One region of the Nostoc sp. NZL genome, then DNA from elsewhere that is predicted to be linked to it. Evidence: riboswitches for the same ligand, from Rfam matches in the RefSeq annotation. Region 1 holds a riboswitch; the other holds the start of a gene.
What was found. A riboswitch is a leader RNA that binds a small molecule or an ion and turns the genes downstream of it on or off. The one in region 1 is predicted to bind cyclic di-AMP.

Region 1 (9,473 bases):
TGATTTGCTATTTACAACCACAGGTAATGCCCACTGGTTCGTAGTCGTACTGAGTCAAAAATCCAATGACTAATGACTAATTATCTAGATTTTAAATCAGCGATCGCACCTTTGGTCATAGCAGCAATAGCTTGATCTGTCGCTTTTGGCAAATGATAATATTTACCGCCTGCTGTTTGCGATAATTCTTTGGCAAAGCCAGTAGACACAAATTTACTTTCTGTATCAATTACTAATAGTTGCATCCCCAAAGCACGGATTCTGGCAGCAATTTCTAATAATTCTCCTTTGATATCTGGCTTTTCTCCTGGTTCAAGCTGTTCACCTAAAGAACGCGCTAAGGGAATATTACCCCGCCCATCGGTGATTGCTACAAGGACAACTTGCCCAATATCTCCACTCATCTGAGCATTTAAACCAACGCGCACAGCTTGGGTTAAACCATGCGCTAAGGGTGAACCCCCACCACAGGGCAACCTTTCCAAGCGGTTACGTGCTAAGGCAATAGAACGTGTTGGAGGCAATAACACTTCTGCCTGTTCTCCCCGGAAGGGAATTAATGCTATTTGGTCGCGGTTTTGATAAGCTTCTGTCAACAGTTGCATCACCGCACCTTTAGCCGATTGCATTCGATTCAGGGCCATTGAGCCAGAAGCATCTACTACAAACACTACCAACGCCCCGGCTTTGCGTACCAAGCGTTTCGAGCGAATATCAGGCTGTTCGACAATAACTTTTCTATCTGGTTGTCTTTCTCTTCGTGCTTTTTGATAAGGAGCCGCAGCTCTCAGTGTGGCATCTACTGCAATGCGTCGCGCTTTCCCCTTGGGCAACATCGGCTTAATGTAGCGTCCCCTGTCATCAGAAAATATGACGCTGCGACTACCAGATTTACCTTGCCGCTTCGCCATTTGAGTAAAGTAAAGCACGTTGTCATCAAGGATTACCCCTTCTGGATCAAAGATAAACTCTTCCGGGATGCTGGGGGGTTCTTGCTCTTGATTTTCTTCTTGTTCTTCCTGTTCTTCTTGTTCTTCCTCCTCTGATTCATCTTGGGGTTCTTCTTGATTCTGTTGCGGTGGGGGTGGAGGCGGTGGTGGTGCTTGATCTGGTGGCGGTGTCTGTACAACTGTGGCGCGTGGTACAATCACAAGTTCTACAGCACGGCGCAAATCTTCGGCATTAACTGTTGTCCGTCCCTCCAAAGCTGCTGCGGCTTTGGCAACCCGCGTGGCGAATAACTCGGCGCGATGTCCCTGAACTCCTCCGCGAATGGACTCATCCACTAAGTAGGCAATTTGTTCGTGGGTGATGATGACTTCTTTTAACCATTCCCGCGCCAAGATAATTTGGGTTTTGAGGGAGTCTAAATCTTCGTTGTACTGTTTGAGGAAGTCTTGGGGAGATTTAGAATAAGCGATCGCTTGCTCAACTGCTGCTACTCTTTGATCTAAGCCGAGTACACCGTCAGCAGAGAGTGCGATCGCAATTCTATCTAACAAATGCTCCCGTAATCCGCCTTCTTCTGGATTGTAGGTGGCAATGAATAGGGATTTACACGGATGCTGAAAACTAATCCCTTCCCGTTCAATCTGGTTGCGTCCCTCAGATAATACTGTTAAAAGCTGATTTGATATTTGGTCATCTAATAAATTAATTTCATCTACGTACAGTACACCCCGGTTGGCTGTAGCGAGTAATCCGGGCTGAAAAATGGTATCACCTTGTTTTACCGACTTTTCAACATCTACTGAACCTAATAGTCGGTCTTCAGTGATACCTAGAGGAATTTGCAAAAAAGGCGCGGGGATAATTTCGACGGGAACATCTTGAATGTCTTTGTCTGCGTACTCCGCCAAAAGTTGATCGTCCCATTCTTCTGGGTGATTGGGGTCACAATTACTGATTGAACCTTTGACAACTTCAATCGGCGGTAGTAGAGCATGGATAGCACGAGCCATTACAGATTTTGCCGTACCACGACGACCTGCGATCGCTACTCCTCCTAAACCAGGATCAACTGCGGCTAACAGCAAGGCTAATTTAATTGCTTCTTGACCGACTACGGCTGTCAAGGGAAAGGCAGTGATGGTGGGATTTATAGTAGGCGCAGGCATTGTTTGCTTTTATAGCGAGTCTCGGCCTTTAGCATACCAATTTCTGACACATTTAGAATAGGGATTATGGCAATGAGAGAAAGGTAAGGTTATGAGTGTTGCTCAAGCTAAACGCTTCACACTAGATGAATACCACAGGCTTGGAGAATTGGGCTTTTTCCATGAAGATGACCACATTGAATTAATTGATGGGGAAATTATTGAAATGGCATCCAAAGGTAAAGCCCATGAAACTTGTTTGCGAAACTTGTTGCGAGAACTTCCAAAACTTGTAGGTGATAGGGCAACTTTGCAATCTCAAGCTCCGATTGCTTTGCCACCTAATAGCGAACCTGAACCGGATTTTGCTATTCTTCAAAACCGAGATGATAATTATCTTTCTGGTCATCCTCAAGCTGCTGAGGTGTTATTGGTGATAGAGGTTTCGGATTCTTCTTTAGCTTATGACCAAGATGTTAAAATACCTCTCTATGCTCAAGCGGGTATTACTGATTATTGGATATTCAATTTATTTGATAACTATTTGGAAGCTTACAGTGAACCATATCAGGATAATCAAGGCAGATATGGTTATTCAAATAAGCGAATTGTCTTGTCCACCCAGGTGATAAATTTTCCTTGTTTTCCTGATTTGTCTCTTGATTTAGCTAGAGTGTTTCCGCCAAAGCTGAATTTTTAAACTTTGTTATAGAATTCAGTCATAAGACAAAAGAGTAGTTTTATGGCTTATAGTGATTTTAAACTTCTTGAAGTTATTGATTCTTTTGGGTTAGTTATCCACGAATCATCTGGACTATTCGCAAATGTGCAGGAGCAAGAATGTAGTGATTTATTATCTACTCTTCTTAGGGAAAATGTTGATTTAGCAGTAGCGATAAGTTCGGAAAAAGCTCGTAGTGAAATGATTATCAGTCCAATTTTGTTAGAAATTAGACGCAAATTTAATTATGAAATAAGCTTTTTTTCTGGAGTTGATTTTACTGTTGATAGCCAACGAGGACTAAATGGCTTTTGCGATTTTATTTTGAGTCTTTCTTCGGAGCAGTTGCTTGTGCGTAGTCCGGTAGTTGTTTTAGTAGAAAGTAAAAATGAGAATTTGAGGTCTGGTTTAGCCCAATGTATTGCCGAAATGGTAGCGGCTCAGTTATTTAACGAGAGAGGTGGAAATCAAATCAAAGCTATATATGGTGCTGTTACTATCGGTACTATCTGGCAATTTCTCAAGCTTGAAGGCAATGTAGTTTCGATTGATTTGAGTGAATATTATATTAAGGATATTAAGAGGATTTTAGGTATTTTGTATGGTGCGATCGCGCAAAGCAAATAGTAAATTATTTATTAGCTAGAATATTATTTAAATCAATGCTGGCTTTTAGAGAATTACCATAGATAATCGACAAGCCGCTGCGCGTCTACGCTTTTACTAAAACTTCATAAATAACTATATTGACATCCAGTAGCAGCTATGCAATTCTGTATTTAAGACAGAATCAACAACCGCACTCTAAAGCGCAGGTTTTTGGTGTTGTCTCAGCAGCAGAATTCCTAGTTTCCTGCCGAGCTTCGAGTCATCCCTTCGGCTGAGTATTTAGCCTAATGTCAAGTCAACTAATTGACTAGAATTTCAATGGGAAGACAAGATGTTTGGATGAATGTTCAGGGGAAAGGATGACGCGAAACTTGGTAGGAAGCCAGGAGTTCTACGGCTGAGACTTGAACCAAACGAAAGCGACGTTAGGAAGCTTTATTACAAGGTAGTACTTTTTGAGTACAAATTCCTCGCATAAAGCCCTGCTACTGCTAGATGTGTAATTTGTTGAAGCTGTCCAGTTCACCAAACAATAACTGGATACATTACAATGCCACACGCTAATCAATTTTCCAAAAAACAAACAAGCCAGCATAAAAATGCTATTGGTATTTTTGCCGATATTCAGAACGTCTCTTCAATTAAAAGTAAGGGTCATTTTTTGCTGGAATTTGCCCAATCTAAGGGGCGTATAGACTGGAAAAATGTCTACTATAATTCACAGTACATAGACCAGATTTTTACCAAAAATGAGCTAGAAATTCTTGGTATGAAGTGTGTTGATGTTCCTGATAATTCAAATAATAGTGCAGATTATCGATTGATTGCTGACTGTGTTCAAGCAGTTGCTTTTAATCCTTCTCTAAAAACAATTATCCTATTTTCAGGAGACTGGGACTATGCCGGCTTAATTTGTATTCTAAAATCTTTGGGTAAAAAGGTGATAATTTTTGCTCAAAGAGGTAGTGCTAGTCCAAATTTAATTAAACTGGTTGGTAATGATAACTTCCATTTTGTAGATGAATTACCTCAGCTAGTTGCCAATAGCAATAAGAATCAACCTCAAAACACAGATATTGTGTCTCAGATTAATTACAAAGACGCTATAGAGTATTTAATAGAAGCTATCAAAACTGTCTCAAGCCAAGGTAAGCCTACCGTATTTGGTCGCATTGATAGATTGATGCGTCAACGTTGTGCTAACTATCAAGGATACTTATCTATTTCTACAGATGATAGCAAAAAATTTAAGAGTTTTAGTCAGTTTATTGATGTTGCTGTCAAGGATGGCAAAGTCCGAAAGCAAAATCAGGAGTTGTTTTTAACTGAGTTAGATATACTGGCTGCCTAAAATAGCTTTTAAAAACCCAGTTGAATAAAAAACTGGGTTTTCCCAAAACACCGCGATTTGCGGTTTTTCCATGTCTGAACAAAAGAACACTTGTAAACTTTCCCAACAGTCAATTTCTGCAACAGGACACAAGATAAAATGCACAAACTTCTAATATTCCATGATGAAAAACTTCTGCGTCGTGCGCTTACTCACCGCTCTTATGTCCATGAAAACCCCGGAGAAGGCGAACATAATGAACGCTTAGAATTCCTCGGTGATGCCTTGCTAAATTTCTTAAGCGGCGAATATCTATACAAGTGTCACCCAGAAATGGGAGAAGATGAATTAACCCGGCGGCGTTCGGCGCTGGTAGATGAGAAGCAATTGGCAAAGTTCGCTGAAGAGGTAGGTTTAGACTTTAGGATGCGTTTAGGAAAAGGCGCTATTCGAGATGGAGGCTACCAAAATCCTAATTTGCTTAGTAGCACCTTTGAAGCTGTACTTGGTGCTTACTATTTGGATAATGATTCCAATATTGAAGCAGTTCGGGCAATTATAGAACCACTATTTGATTCTGTAGATCCTAAGCATATAGTTGTGTCTCGTTCTAATGTAGACTCAAAAAATCGTTTTCAAGAATGGGTGCAACGCAACGTTACTCCAACTCCTCCCAAATATTTCACGGAACAAATAGGAGGCCCTTCTCACGCGCCAGAATTCATAGCAAAAGTATTGGTAGATGGAAAAATTTACGGCGAAGGTAAGGGACGTAATAAGAAAGATGCAGAGAAAGCTTCTGCTGAGGATGCGCTAGCTAAGTTGAAAAAACAAGGTTTGTTGTAATCATGTTTTTTGATTTCACGCAAAGGCGCAAAGAATAATTTTACGTCTTGGCGCGAAATCAACTTTCGATTTGTAAAGGCAAAATTACAGTAAAAGTAGAACCAACGCCTACCTCAGAGACTAGCTTAATTTCACCTTTGAGTAGTTTTACTAAGCGGGAGACGATCGCTAATCCCAATCCTGTACTATCAGCGAGATAGGGACGATCGCTTGAACTTACGCGAAAATAAGGTTCAAATATCTGGGCTTGATTTTCGGATGCAATGCCAATTCCAGTGTCACAAACTGCGATCGCACATCTCTGGTTCTCCAACACCTGACACATTATAATAATAGTCCCCGACTCTGTATAGCGAATCGCATTACTAATAAGATTTGTAATAATCTGTTGGCATTGAAAAGAATCTGTGATTAATTCTTTGGGAGCGCGATCGCAATCTACTACGACTTTTAAATTTTTCCCAGCAGCTAAAGGTTCCAACATTTCACAAACATTATTGATTAATTCACGCACATCTGTGGGTGCTAGTTGGAGTTTTATCTGCCCTGAGTCATAGCGCGAAAGTTCTAACACATCATTGATCAGATGGAGTAACTGTCTACCGTTGCGTAGCACTCGCTCAATATGTTCTAAATTGCTATAGTTATCTTTTATCTCTGTTTTGCGTCGTTGTTGGCGTAAAAACAAATCCGAGTAACCAATAATAGAAGTTAGTGGATGTTTCAATTCGTGGGCTAGTTGTGAAAGATACTCTTGATTGGCGCTAATCAAGCGCGTGAGTTCTTCATTGTGGAGTGTTAATGATGACTGCAACTGCTGTAATTCTCGCAACCGCTCCTCAACATAACTCTTGAAACAGCGAGCGATCGCTTCGTCTATAATAGCGTCAATCAAACGCATGGAACGAATTATCTCTACAGGTGTTCCACTCAATAAATCTGATTGTATAGTATCAAATATTACCGTTCGCAGCAGATGATATTCTGTAGCTATTTCTGCTGGATCAAAGCCTTGTTCGGCTCGAATAGCTCCATGCTGGAAACTAGCAGTAACTATTGACTGAATATCATTATCCTGAGATTTTGAAAGCACTGTCACCATCGCTTTCAAAACATCAGGGATGTGATCCTTTACTGCTGTATAAGATAGGTCATCAGCACTTTCAATCCGTCTATCCTTGCGAACTGCTAGAATCCATTTATCGAGGATGGTGTCCGTTTTTTCAGCCAGTACTTGACTAAAATCCATTATGTTAAATATCAGCTAAGAGATAAATGAGTAAACTTCCATATGCAATTAGTTTAGCGAGTGCAATGAGTTTTTACCAAAGTTAGTGATATTTTTCACCTACCAAAAGGAATAGATTGCACATCCTCTTCTAGTTGTTGAGCAATTAAGATTGTATAAAATTTTGCCAGTACATTATATTTCTTTTTAAAAAATATTAATTAGGTATGTAACATTCTTAATGCTTGGCTCGACTATATTGTTTAGTAGTCTGTGTAAGGAGTTCACTCACAACTTAACTAGCAACACAAGTTTTAATTATTACTACAAATTAAGAAATAACACTTGATTTTGGTATTTTAATTAACAACATTTATCATAAGATAGATGGCTTTTACTGAGCATCGATGTTATATTGTCCATAATTTAGTATCCATTAGAGTAAGTCAGCCTAATTCAGCGTGTCACAGTGCATAACGCTGGAGCGGAGGAACCAAATTGTGGGGCGTATCTCATAGAAAGTGAGGAGTTGAGAGTGAGGAGTTAGGAATTAAATAAAATTTAGTAACCCATAACTCATAACTCATAACTTTCTACAGAAGGGCATCTCTCAGCCCTAGCCCGTCAGCTAACTTCGTAGGCATTGAGAGGAGACTGAAGAGACGGCATTTTTACAATGTTCCGATCTCATCAGTGTCCAAGGCTGGTACTGCTCGGCTTTTTTGTACCTGCACTTAAATCTGTTGAGGTTGTAAATGATATTCCAATTAAATTTAGCAGTGATCGCAGCGATCGCTGGACAAGCTGCCTGGAAAAAGGCAAGCCCTGTCATCCTTAGAGATGTCTTCATTCTACCTGTATTGGGCTTCTTGGGAATAGTTGTGTTGTGGTGGATTGTTGCACTTGTCAACCATGAATTGATGCCCACCCCACCAGAAGCGTTCATCGCTAATCTAGACTACATCTTAAATCCCTTCTACCAGCGAGGCCCAGGCAACTTGGGAATTGGTTGGTTGTTAATAGCAAGTCTGCGCCGGGTATTAATAGGCTTTTTGTTAGGTGCGGTAGTAGCGATTCCTCTGGGGTTTCTCATTGGCATGTCCAGACCGGCAATGCTAGCACTTAATCCGATCATTCAAATTTTTAAACCTGTATCACCCCTAGCTTGGCTGCCCATTGCCTTAGCAATTTTCAATTTGGCAGATCCTTCAGCAATTTTTGTCATCTTTATTACTTCCCTATGGCCAACAATTATTAATACCGCTTTAGGTGTTTCTAGTGTTCCCAAAGATTATTTAGATGTGGCACGAGTGCTAGAAATGCCCCGTTGGCGGCGGATTACAAAAATCATTTGGCCTGCAAGTTTGCCATATATTTTTACAGGTTTACGAATTAGTTTAGGGATAGCTTGGCTAGTAATCGTTGCCGTGGAAATGCTCACAGGCGGTATTGGTATCGGCTTTTTTGTCTGGGATGAATGGAGTCGCTTAAACCTGAGTTCAGTCTTTTTAGCTGTGTTGATAATTGGTGTAACTGGGTTAATCCTGGATTACGCCGTTGGCAAAATTGAAGAATTAGTAACCCATCGCCCTAAAACTTCCAACTAACAAAATTTGGCTGCTATCAAAACAGCAAGATGTAACATGACTCTGCGCTTGTAGCATGAGCAATTAATCACCAATGGAGCTACAAAAATGGGTGATATTAACTGGACTCGACGAGATATTATCAAGGGAATAGGAGCAACAACAGCGGGAATGGCGCTTTCCTCCTGTGGGATTTCAGGAGATAGATCAGCCAAAGGATTGACAGAAGAAGCCTTAGCTGTACAACCAGTAGTTAAAAGCGGCGACCTAGAAAAAGCCGATCTTACAGTTGGTTACGTTCCCGTTAATGATTGTGCACCATTTGCGATCGCCTGGAAAAAAGGCTTCTTCCACAAGTATGGTTTGAACGTTACACTCAACCGCGAAGCCAGTTGGGCTACTTCCCGCGACGGTTTAATTTTTGGTCGCTTGGATGCTTCACCCGTTGTATCTGGTGCAGTTACCAACGCCAGAATTGGTGCCGAAGGCGCACGCCACGCCCCTTTGTGTGCAGCCATGACCATTCACCGCCACGGTAACGCCATGACAATGAACAAAGCCATGTGGGATTTTGGGCTGCGTCCGTGGTATGAGTATCAAGAAAAATATGGCGATGGTGCTTTAGAAGCCTTTGGGCGCGATTTCCGAGGCTACTTTGACAAGCAACCGCCAGAAAACAGAGTTTGGGCAGTAGTATTAAGTTCCTCCATTTACGAATACTTTATCCGTTACTTATCCGCCGCCGCAGGTGTTGATCCGCTTAAAGAGTTTCGCGTCATCATCGTTCCGCCACCCCAAATGGTAACAAACGTGCGGATTGGTGCAATGCAAGCTTACATGGTTGCAGAACCCTGGAATACACGGGCAATAACAGGTAATGAAAACATCGGTTTTACCTTTGCACAAGGTAAAGAAGTCTGGTTGGGACACCCAGATCGACTTTTGGGGGTGATGGAATCTTTCATCGACAAATATCCCAAAACCTATCGTTCTTTAGTCAAGGCGATGATTGAAGCCTGTCAGTATTGCAGCAAAGTAGAAAATCGCCAAGAAGTAG
Region 2 (9,473 bases), on a different contig from region 1:
TTGGAGAATATTTTTGTAAAAAATCCCAAATTATGCATCTGCAATCTTTTTGGCAATTTATGCTCTAGCAACTTAAAACAAATACTGTAAACCGCGATTGTACTGATAGCTTGGGAGAGTAAAGTATTGCTAGAGCAATCGCCTGTATTGTCCGGGCGTATTTAGCAGTAGGGAGAGGATAAAGTAGAATTTGAAAACAGATCATCAAAGCGTCGAATGGCACGCTTGTTAAGCTGAAAGCCTTGAATAATAACGGCTTTTGGTAAATCATCTGCTTGTCAAGATTGAGAATACGCCAAGTAGGTTTGATGTTGAAGCGGCACTCATGCAGGCGATCGCAAAAGGTTGAAAGCGATAAAATACTAGTGTAAAACCCAGGTATGGAAAGAAAGCGTGACTCATTACTGTCAAGTCTGCGGAGTTTTTCAGTAGGTAATTATCTAATTAGGACTTACACACAAGAGATCCCCCAACCCCCTTAAAAGGCACAACTATTGCGTGGTAAGTTTGATTTGGGGTGTAAAGTCCTATCTTTAACTTTGATAACTGACAGCTGTTTTAATACACTACTGACATCTCAGGATGCTGAACGCATGATTACTAAACCGAAGATTTTCATTGATGGCGAATCAGGAACCACAGGCTTACAAATTTACTCACGTCTCAATCAACGCGATGATATCGAGTTAGTTAGCATTGAGGCCTCTAAACGTAAGGATGCAAGTGAGCGAGCTAAACTAATCAATGCCGTCGATGTTGTTATTCTCTGTCTACCTGATGATGCAGCCCGCGAAGCTGTTAGCTTAGTAAGTAGTACTACGGTTAAGATCCTTGATGCTAGTAGTGCCCATCGCACGGCTAAGAATTGGGTATATGGCTTTCCTGAACTAAATCCAGGACAACGAGAGAAAATTGCCAGCGCCCAGTTTGTCAGCAATCCAGGATGTTATCCCACAGGATTTTTGGCTTGTATCCGTCCGTTGATTGCCAAGGGACTTTTAAAGAGTAATTTTCCTATCACTGTTAACGCAGTGTCAGGCTACTCTGGTGGCGGCAAGAATCTCATCAAACAATACCATACCTTCCATGAACAGGAAGCTGGAGCAGAGTCGCTTTATCCCTATGGCATCTATGGTTTGCAGTTTGGACATAAGCATGTCAAGGAAATGCATTATTACTCAGAGTTAGCATCGCCGCCGCTATTCGTACCAGCGGTAGGGGATTTTGAGCAAGGGATGCTAGTTCAGGTGCCTTTGCCGCTGGGGACTTTGGATAATCCACCATCAGGTGAGGTTATTCATCAAACAATTGTTAACTACTACCAAAGTGAAAAATTTGTGCAGGTAGCTCCATACCAAGATTCTACTCTGCTACGAGACGGAATATTTTTGGATGCGATTGCAGTGAACGGCACTAATATTGTTCAGGTTTTTGTATTCGCAAATGACACTACCAAAGAAGCGTTGCTAGTTGCTCGTCTTGATAACTTGGGCAAAGGTGCATCGGGAGCCGCAATCCAAAACTTAAACATCATGCTGGGCTTTCCAGAAGAGTTGGGATTGTTATGAAAGGCTCAGATTCCCGACTTTTTTAACAAGTCGGGAATATTGGTTAATAACTTCTGATTTTTGGACTTTCAGCAACTTTTGTTGATTTCTATTTCAGTTTCTCAAACAATTGAATTACATGATGCTCAAAGCCTCTATTTCGCTCTTGAACTGATTCAATTAAAGGTTTATCAAAAAGATTAATCACATACTTGCCTAGTTGAATTCCTAAAGGTTTTAAATGTCCACCCTCTAAAGTTTGTAGAAATTCTTGGGGTGGTTTTTTTAGAATATTAGTAAACCATTCACAGGTTAATTTAGCAATATTATCTGACTTAAAACAAACTAAACCCATGATATTAAATAGCCCACTATCCTTGATTAAGTTATGGGTTTCTTCAACGGTTGGTTTCACACCCCAACCAAGTTTATCGATGATATCCGCTAAAAATTGAGGACGAATTGCGCTCCCTGTATCAGCAATAGCAGGTGCTAATAGGATAGAAACCTGCCCCTTAATGAAGACACTGTTAATTTTTATTTCCTGACCTACATAAGTGTAAATTAGTTTCCGAACTTCTACAATTTTTTGTTTAAGCTCATCATACAGAATGTTAATATCTGCAATGACACTTTTTATCTGTGACTCATCCGAAGTATGAGATAGCAGGTTGCGAATAAACTTTTCTCTATCTTGAGGCTCTGGAGGTAAAGCAGTAAATCCTTCTAACAGGGAGATATATTTACAGCCAAGGCTATGTCCAATCCAAGAAAAGTTTTTATCATCTAGATAGGCTTCATAATCATATCCCTCAACACTTGCCATCCTCACAAGCTCTGGTAGAATTTCATACTGCTCCCTCATGAGAAAACCAGCTTCTACATAATGGTTAAAACTAAAATTAAATGGCAGAAGAATAATTGTATATCCCTGCTCAAATAGGCATTGAAGTAGATAGCGATAAAAAAGCATGGGGCCAAATGTACCAAAAAAAGCCCCTGCAATAAATTGAATTACTCCTTTAGGCTGTGGATGCAGAGCAACCCAACTGTGAGAAACGGGTTTAAATCTCAGCTTGATATTTGTATTTACCATGACTTAGCAATGAGTGTATCTCATTTTGGTAGGTGTATACTTTACCTCCAAATTGAAGCTGCTGCTTTTCGGATTCTTTAAAAGTTTTTTTGGATAACTGAGATGCTCGCCCTCGTAACATAGTAAACGCAGTTGGCTCTCAAAGCATTTATGAAAGGTAGTGGAGAGTAGGAAATAATGTAGTTCAATAGTGAAATTGAATTGGCGTAAAACTTCTAATGGACTCTTTGATATTTCGGCAATTTCTTTAGAGAGAGTAATATTTTAGACAAATAAAAAACATATTAAATTCAATCAAGCTCGTAGTTAGTATATTTATACACTTAAAAACATGAAAAATATTTAATTCCCAGAAGCTAAATAAAATGTAGCGGTCAATATCAGTAAGCTTCTTGTTGAGAGCATATTAAAAGCTCAAATTTTCTTCTAAAGTCTGATTCGTGAAAGCTAGATGCAAAGGGCATTTAGGTGATTTCAATCACACTTTTTTTGTTCATACTCTTGACATGGTTGATGATGACAGGTTATAAACCTTGAAGAAAAATAAATCAGTCTGCCTAATCCACTATATTCCCTGAAAAGTTTTGTGAGTAAGGGTAAACCGGAGCGGAGGAACCAAGTTTGGGGCGTATTTTGAAGAAAGTTAGCAGTTAATAAATTCATAACTCCTAACTCATAACTTTCTTAAGAAGGACATCTCTCAGTCCTAGCCCGTCAGCTAACTTCGTCGGCATTGAGAAGAGACTGAACGAGCAGCATTCTTAACAAGTAATGCCATGTTCTCGTCAGTGTCCTTTGGCTGGTAACTTTGCGGTTTGTTGTGCCTGCCCTCGACGTTGAAAGAAAGGATAATATTATCTTGATTTCTGGCGTTTGAGGCAGGATTAATTGCCTTGAGGTGAAAATCAGCTATGTTCCAGAATAAGAAACATCGCATTGCCCTAATTTCTGTTGATGGTGACCCGGCGGTTGAAATTGGTCAAGAAGAGGCTGGAGGTCAAAATGTCTATGTGCGTCAAGTAGGTTATGCCTTAGCAAAGCTTGGTTGGCAAGTGGATATGTTCACTCGTCGTAGTAGTCCTGAACAAGCTGCCTACATTCAACATAGCCCAAACTGTCGTACTATTCGGTTAAAAGCGGGCCCAGCTAAGTTTATTGGGCGAGATAACTTGTTCGACCATTTACCTGAATTCATCGAAGAATTCCAGCAATTCCAGTTGCGCCAAGGGTTTCATTACTCCTTAATTCATACCAACTACTGGTTATCATCTTGGGTCGGCATGGAATTGAAAAAGCAGCAACCACTGATTCAGGTACATACTTACCACTCTTTAGGAGCGGTTAAATACAGAAGTATTGGTGATGTTCCCGTAATTGCTACCCAGCGATTAGCTGTAGAAAAAGCCTGCTTGGAAACTGTAGACTGTGTGGTTGCAACTAGTCCGCAAGAGCAAAAACATATGCGGTTACTCGTTTCCAGTAAAGGAAACATTGAAATGATTCCCTGTGGCACTGATACTGATAAATTTGGAGAAATTCAGCGGTCTGCGGCGCGGGAAAAGTTGGGAATTGCACCAGATGCCAAAATGGTTCTCTACGTTGGTCGCTTTGACCGCCGCAAAGGTATTGAAACCTTGGTACGAGCTATTGCCAAATCTAGTTTAAGAGGTGAAGCTAATCTCCAGCTAGTGATTGGGGGTGGTAGCCGTCCAGGTCAGAGTGATGGAATAGAACGCGATCGCATTGCTAGCATTGTTACTGAACTCGGATTAGAAAATTGTACAACCTTTGCTGGTCGCTTAGATGAAACTGTCCTCCCCTTCTACTACGCCGCCGCTGATGTCTGCGTAGTGCCTAGTCACTATGAACCTTTTGGTTTAGTTGCCATTGAGGCAATGGCTAGTAAGACTCCTGTCGTCGCTAGTAATGTTGGTGGGCTACAGTTTACTGTTGTACCAGAAGTCACAGGGTTACTTGCGCCCCCCAAAGATGAAGTAGCTTTTGCTGCTGCCATAGACCGCATTCTCATCAACCCAGCTTGGCGAGACCAGTTAGGTGAAGCGGCTCGACAACGGACAGAAATTGCCTTTAGTTGGTATAGTGTAGGATTCCGACTGACTCAACTTTACACTCGTCTGCTGGCTCCAACTGCACCTAATACCCGAACTCGGATTGCAGCTTAATTTTTCCAGCTTTGAACGCGGAACTAATATCATCAGAGCGGTTTTGCCGTGCCCAAATAGTCAAACACAAACTACTCAACCTAGTTAATTAGGCAGTCAGAATTATGCTGAATATCGGAGATTATGCTTTGCATCAAATAACAGGGCAAGTTGGTCAAGTTTGTGGTTATGGACATCAAGTAATGGATGGAGTTTACATAACCACCCTCAAAGTCAGAGTGAGCAAGCATAAAGGAACTCGTCATCAAAGCAGATTTGTCGAGGATGCTTACTCCACTTGGGTACTCACAAACGCAGGATAAACTAATAGATTTATTTTTCTGCGTTTATATAGAAAAACAAATCTAATAGTCCACCACACCAACTTTTATGAGTGAATAAGTTCGTAGTCAGGACTTTAGTCCTTGATTTGAGACTACAAACCAAGCATAAAGTACTAGTTGATTGGCTGCGATTTTAGCAGCATTTTGAAGATAGCGGGGAAAGTTCACTGAACTTTCCCCGCTTCAATTTGGCTAAAGAGTTTTTTTGAAACATCAAATTTATCAGTAAATCAAGACCAGTTAGCCATTGCAGGCAGCGATTTGTGTGTAATAAAGCTTGTACAATTGTCAAGGCGGTTTTTACTGCCAGAATACTTCTCAGGTGTAAAATTTATCGACAGCAAAATTGTTCTACTTTGTGTTTTTCCATCCTTCACTTGTGGCTAAAATACCCCAAGTTAGGCGCTCATATCTTGCAATAGATAACTTTTACCCTTATGACTGGAGAGCAAAATCTTGGGAATAGAACTACGCAGTTTCGTATTTCTCGACAGCCTGCAACCTCAACATGCAGCATATATGGGAACAGTAGCCCAAGGCTTCTTACCATTACCAGGAGATACATCACTGTGGATTGAAATCTCTCCTGGTATCGAAATTAATAAAATTACGGATGTAGCTCTGAAAGCTGCCTCTGTTCGTCCGGGAGTACAGGTAGTTGAACGACTGTACGGACTATTGGAAGTTCATTCTAGCTCCCAAGGTGAAACGCGAGCTGCTGGGCAAGCAATTTTGGCTGCATTGGGAGTCCGAAAAGACGAATGTCTCAAACCGCGTGTTGTTTCTAGCCAAATTATCCGCAATATCGATGCTTACCAAACACAACTTATTAATCGCACGCGACGGGGACAGCTATTACTAGCAGGGCAAACGCTGTATGTATTAGAAGTGGAACCTGCTGCTTACGCCGCACTAGCTGCGAATGAAGCTGAGAAAGCGGCATCAATCAACATTCTTGAGGTTCAAGCTGTAGGTAGTTTTGGACGGCTTTACTTAGGTGGACATGAAAGAGATATTCTAGCAGGTGCGGCGGGAGCTTTAACGGCGATTGAAAGTGTAGCTGGTCGGGCAAATCCTTTGGGTATGCGTCAGGAGTAAAGGAAAGAAAATGGCAAATCGAGAGCATCTAGCTTTACTGAAAGCAGGTGCAGTTACATGGATTGAGTGGAGAAAGAAAAATCCCCAGATTGAACCAGACCTCAGCGCTGCAAACCTCCAAGGAGATAACCTCAGAGGCGCAAACCTCCAGGGGGTAAACTTGAACAAGGTGGATTTAGGTAATGCTTTACTCGTGCGGGCAAACCTTAGTGGTGCCGACCTCAGTAGTGCCAATCTCTACAAAGCCTTTCTTGTTGAAGCTAACTTGAGTGATGCTAACTTCAGTGTTGCTAACTTGAGTGGTGCTATACTTACGCAGGCAGATTTGAGTCATGCCAATTTCATTGGAGCCGACTTGAGTAACGCGAATCTTAGAGGCGCTGCGATCGCTCATGCTAATCTAATTGGGACTGACTTAAGAGGCGCTAACTTGAGAGATGCCGATTTAGGTGCAGCGAAGCTAATACGAACTAATCTTTCTTTTGCCAACCTCATTGAAGCTAACTTGATTGCGGCTGACCTCAGCGAGGCGAGTTTGTACGAGGCGGAAGTTTTGGGGGCTTATCTTTACAAAACTGACTTATACAAAGCTAATCTAAACAAGGCTCACCTAAGTGGTGCTTACCTGCTGCAAGCTAACCTAAATGAAGCTGATTTGAGTCAAGCTGACTTGAGTTGGACTAACCTTAGAGGCGCGAATTTGGCAGGGGCGAATCTCAGAGGAGCTAACCTTAGAGGAGCCGACCTTAGGGGAGCTAACCTCAGCGGCGTAAATCTTCAGGAGGCAATTATGCCTGACGCTTCAAGGCACAATTAATTAACAAGAAAAAGTAATTGACGTTTACATTCATTTTCTGAGCTTAAACTTGTTTGTAATGCAAAATCACCCGGCACCGCTGAGTTAATTAGCTTAATTAAGCTTGAATGAATTGGAATGCTCCCTATATTTTGGCAATTACCATTGTGAAAAAGGATGTTTTACTAAATTGCTGTTGAAATATCTGAAGTCATCTGAAACTTCTTGTCCAATCCAACTTGGTAGTTCAATTTCTTGATTTTCATCACTGAGTTCAACTTCTGCTAATATTAATCCTTTATTAACACCATCAAACTCATCTATTTCCCAAATCAAGCCACCCGACTCTATTTTATATCTGATTTTTTCTATAAAGGGACGTTCACATAATGTTTCAAGTATTTCTTGAGCATCTTTAACAGGAATAGGATACTCAAACTCTAATCTCGAATATTTGATATTAGGGCCTTTAATAGTCAAATAACTTTTTTCTCCTACTATACGTATACGTACAGTAGCTTTGTCTTGTGTGGCAATGTATCCTTGACGATATACACTACCTTCAGCTAATTCTCTCCAACTATCTCCTCTCACTAAATATTTGCGCTCTATTTCTTTCGCCATTTTACTTACCCTGATTGTGTGATTTTGTAGATCAAAAAACTAAGTCATTTTCAAAAAATAACTCCATGCGATCGCTCCAAAGTCAAGTTACACTATCCTCTTAAAGGAGTTTTAGCTGAAATTAACATGTATAAGCATTGCTCTACCCCTACAACGTGGTCTATTTACCTGAAAATAGCTGTAAGTTCTTCTTTCGCTAAAGCTAATGCTTGATGAGCATTTTTAAACTTTGTTTCATCTGTAAATTTATGACCAAAGCACTTTAAATAAGCTTCCAGATACCGAATACGTAAGCGTGGATCAGCCGGACTCTGAAGAAAAGGGAGGTCAGCTTCAACCATGAACCGGATAGCCAACAAGGGGATAGGGCTACGAAGTGGACGAAAGTTTGGGTTGTGTAGACCAGGACTTTCATTACGTTTATGAAATTCTCCGATCATCAGTCCTGACTCAACAAATAAAGGTTTAAGTTTTTGTTGGACACTATCTACTAGTTTAGGAGCATCTTCTATATGGATGTCAGGAAAGATAAGTAAAAAAGCTCTATTTATTGCTAATTCCTGTTCTTTAACTTCCATCTTAAGAAAGATATCTCGGTAGCGTCCAACAACCTCTTCTAATTGTTCTGGATACAAATCTTTTGTGTGAATAACTGCCAGACGAATACTATTTGACTTGAGGGAGTAAGGCACAAAAGGGCAAACTGCACCGGGTCTTCCTAAATGAGGATGAGGTCTTCCTAAAAAATTTTTCACCCACTCCATAATTTCAATCAAGTAAGGAAGGTCTTCGTTTTGCTGAAGTTGTTCTATTTCAAGAGTTGTATAAAGTTCCATGAGCTTGGGTGAAATGGAGTAATTGTTTAATCTGAATGCAAAATTACTTTTAAAAAATGATTTTTCTGAAACTAATTATTGTCTAAGTGAATAAAATCAGCCTTTATTTTTTCTATTTTGGGTTAATTTGTGGCTTGTAGCAGATAAAATAATTTAATGTTTTTGTGAATTTAAATAGGGTTACGCCAATAAATACACAAACATATTTTCGTACCAAGTAAATTGTGTTCATTTATTTTTGGCATTTTCGCTAGAATACATATGTATTATCCAGTAGATGCTCCTACTTTTTTACACTTTTAAGCTTCTATTATTTTTAGTAAATATATTATAAAGTTTATGTCTAAATATTTATTTTTATTGTAAAAATTTAGTATAGATTTAATAGCAACTATACATTTAATATCAAGTTAGTATAATTAAATCTAACAAGTTAATTATCTATTAATCGTAGGGGAGGCGGGATAAGCGGCGACTTTTGCCATTTTCCGTACCCCTACGCTACCCTGTACACACAAGCTCTAAAAACAGTTTGATAAAGATTTCCTCGTTAACAGGCTCCCGCCGGGAAATGCATTCACTAGGCTCCGCCTCCAGCCAGACACGCATTGAAGCAAAGCCTCTAATAGCCATTCCTATGCGGAGCATGAGAACGAGGGAAGAGTGGGAAGTTGAGCTTTTTTCGATTTGCGTGTACGTTATGCATACCCTTAGGCAAGCTACTCACAAAATTGGATATTTGTTGAATTGGAAGTCCCTTATTTCTCAACAAATTCTTTCACCACTGCCATAGCATCAGGAGGAATCTGCGTAATTAGGCGAAATGGAAATGCCGCAGTTGAAGCAAACTGGGCATAATCTGATGTCAGAAAGATAGCGTAGTTTTTAGCTTCTGGAGTCATCTGTGCAGCAAAGGCCAAGGCTATAGCTTTAACGTACTTACGAACCTCAGCCGCTTCTTCACCCACAA

Region 2: linked by a shared signal. The riboswitch ahead of F8R90_RS22750 (glycosyltransferase) and the one ahead of ntrB (nitrate ABC transporter permease) in region 1 are both predicted to bind cyclic di-AMP.

Annotation. Positions count from the first base shown of each region.
Region 1 is NZ_WBKL01000148.1:8,552-18,024, reverse strand. It holds gene F8R90_RS20700 (RNA polymerase sigma factor SigF) at 1-44, shown strand, start outside; gene bchD (magnesium chelatase ATPase subunit D) at 81-2,117, opposite strand; gene F8R90_RS20690 (Uma2 family endonuclease) at 2,209-2,796, shown strand; gene F8R90_RS20685 (hypothetical protein) at 2,839-3,444, shown strand; gene F8R90_RS20680 (NYN domain-containing protein) at 3,977-4,777, shown strand; gene rnc (ribonuclease III) at 4,916-5,602, shown strand; gene F8R90_RS20670 (sensor histidine kinase) at 5,661-6,851, opposite strand; cyclic di-AMP (ydaO/yuaA leader) riboswitch at 7,269-7,488, shown strand; gene ntrB (nitrate ABC transporter permease) at 7,586-8,437, shown strand; gene F8R90_RS20660 (ABC transporter substrate-binding protein) at 8,525-9,473, shown strand, end outside.
Region 2 is NZ_WBKL01000158.1:66,641-76,113, forward strand. It holds gene argC (N-acetyl-gamma-glutamyl-phosphate reductase) at 597-1,568, shown strand; gene F8R90_RS22745 (DUF1350 family protein) at 1,657-2,643, opposite strand; cyclic di-AMP (ydaO/yuaA leader) riboswitch at 3,192-3,391, shown strand; gene F8R90_RS22750 (glycosyltransferase) at 3,555-4,826, shown strand; gene F8R90_RS22755 (hypothetical protein) at 4,931-5,128, shown strand; gene F8R90_RS22760 (hypothetical protein) at 5,606-6,247, shown strand; gene F8R90_RS22765 (pentapeptide repeat-containing protein) at 6,258-7,064, shown strand; gene F8R90_RS22770 (CYTH domain-containing protein) at 7,203-7,667, opposite strand; gene F8R90_RS22775 (DUF6875 domain-containing protein) at 7,832-8,503, opposite strand; gene F8R90_RS22780 (alpha/beta hydrolase) at 9,262-9,473, opposite strand, start outside.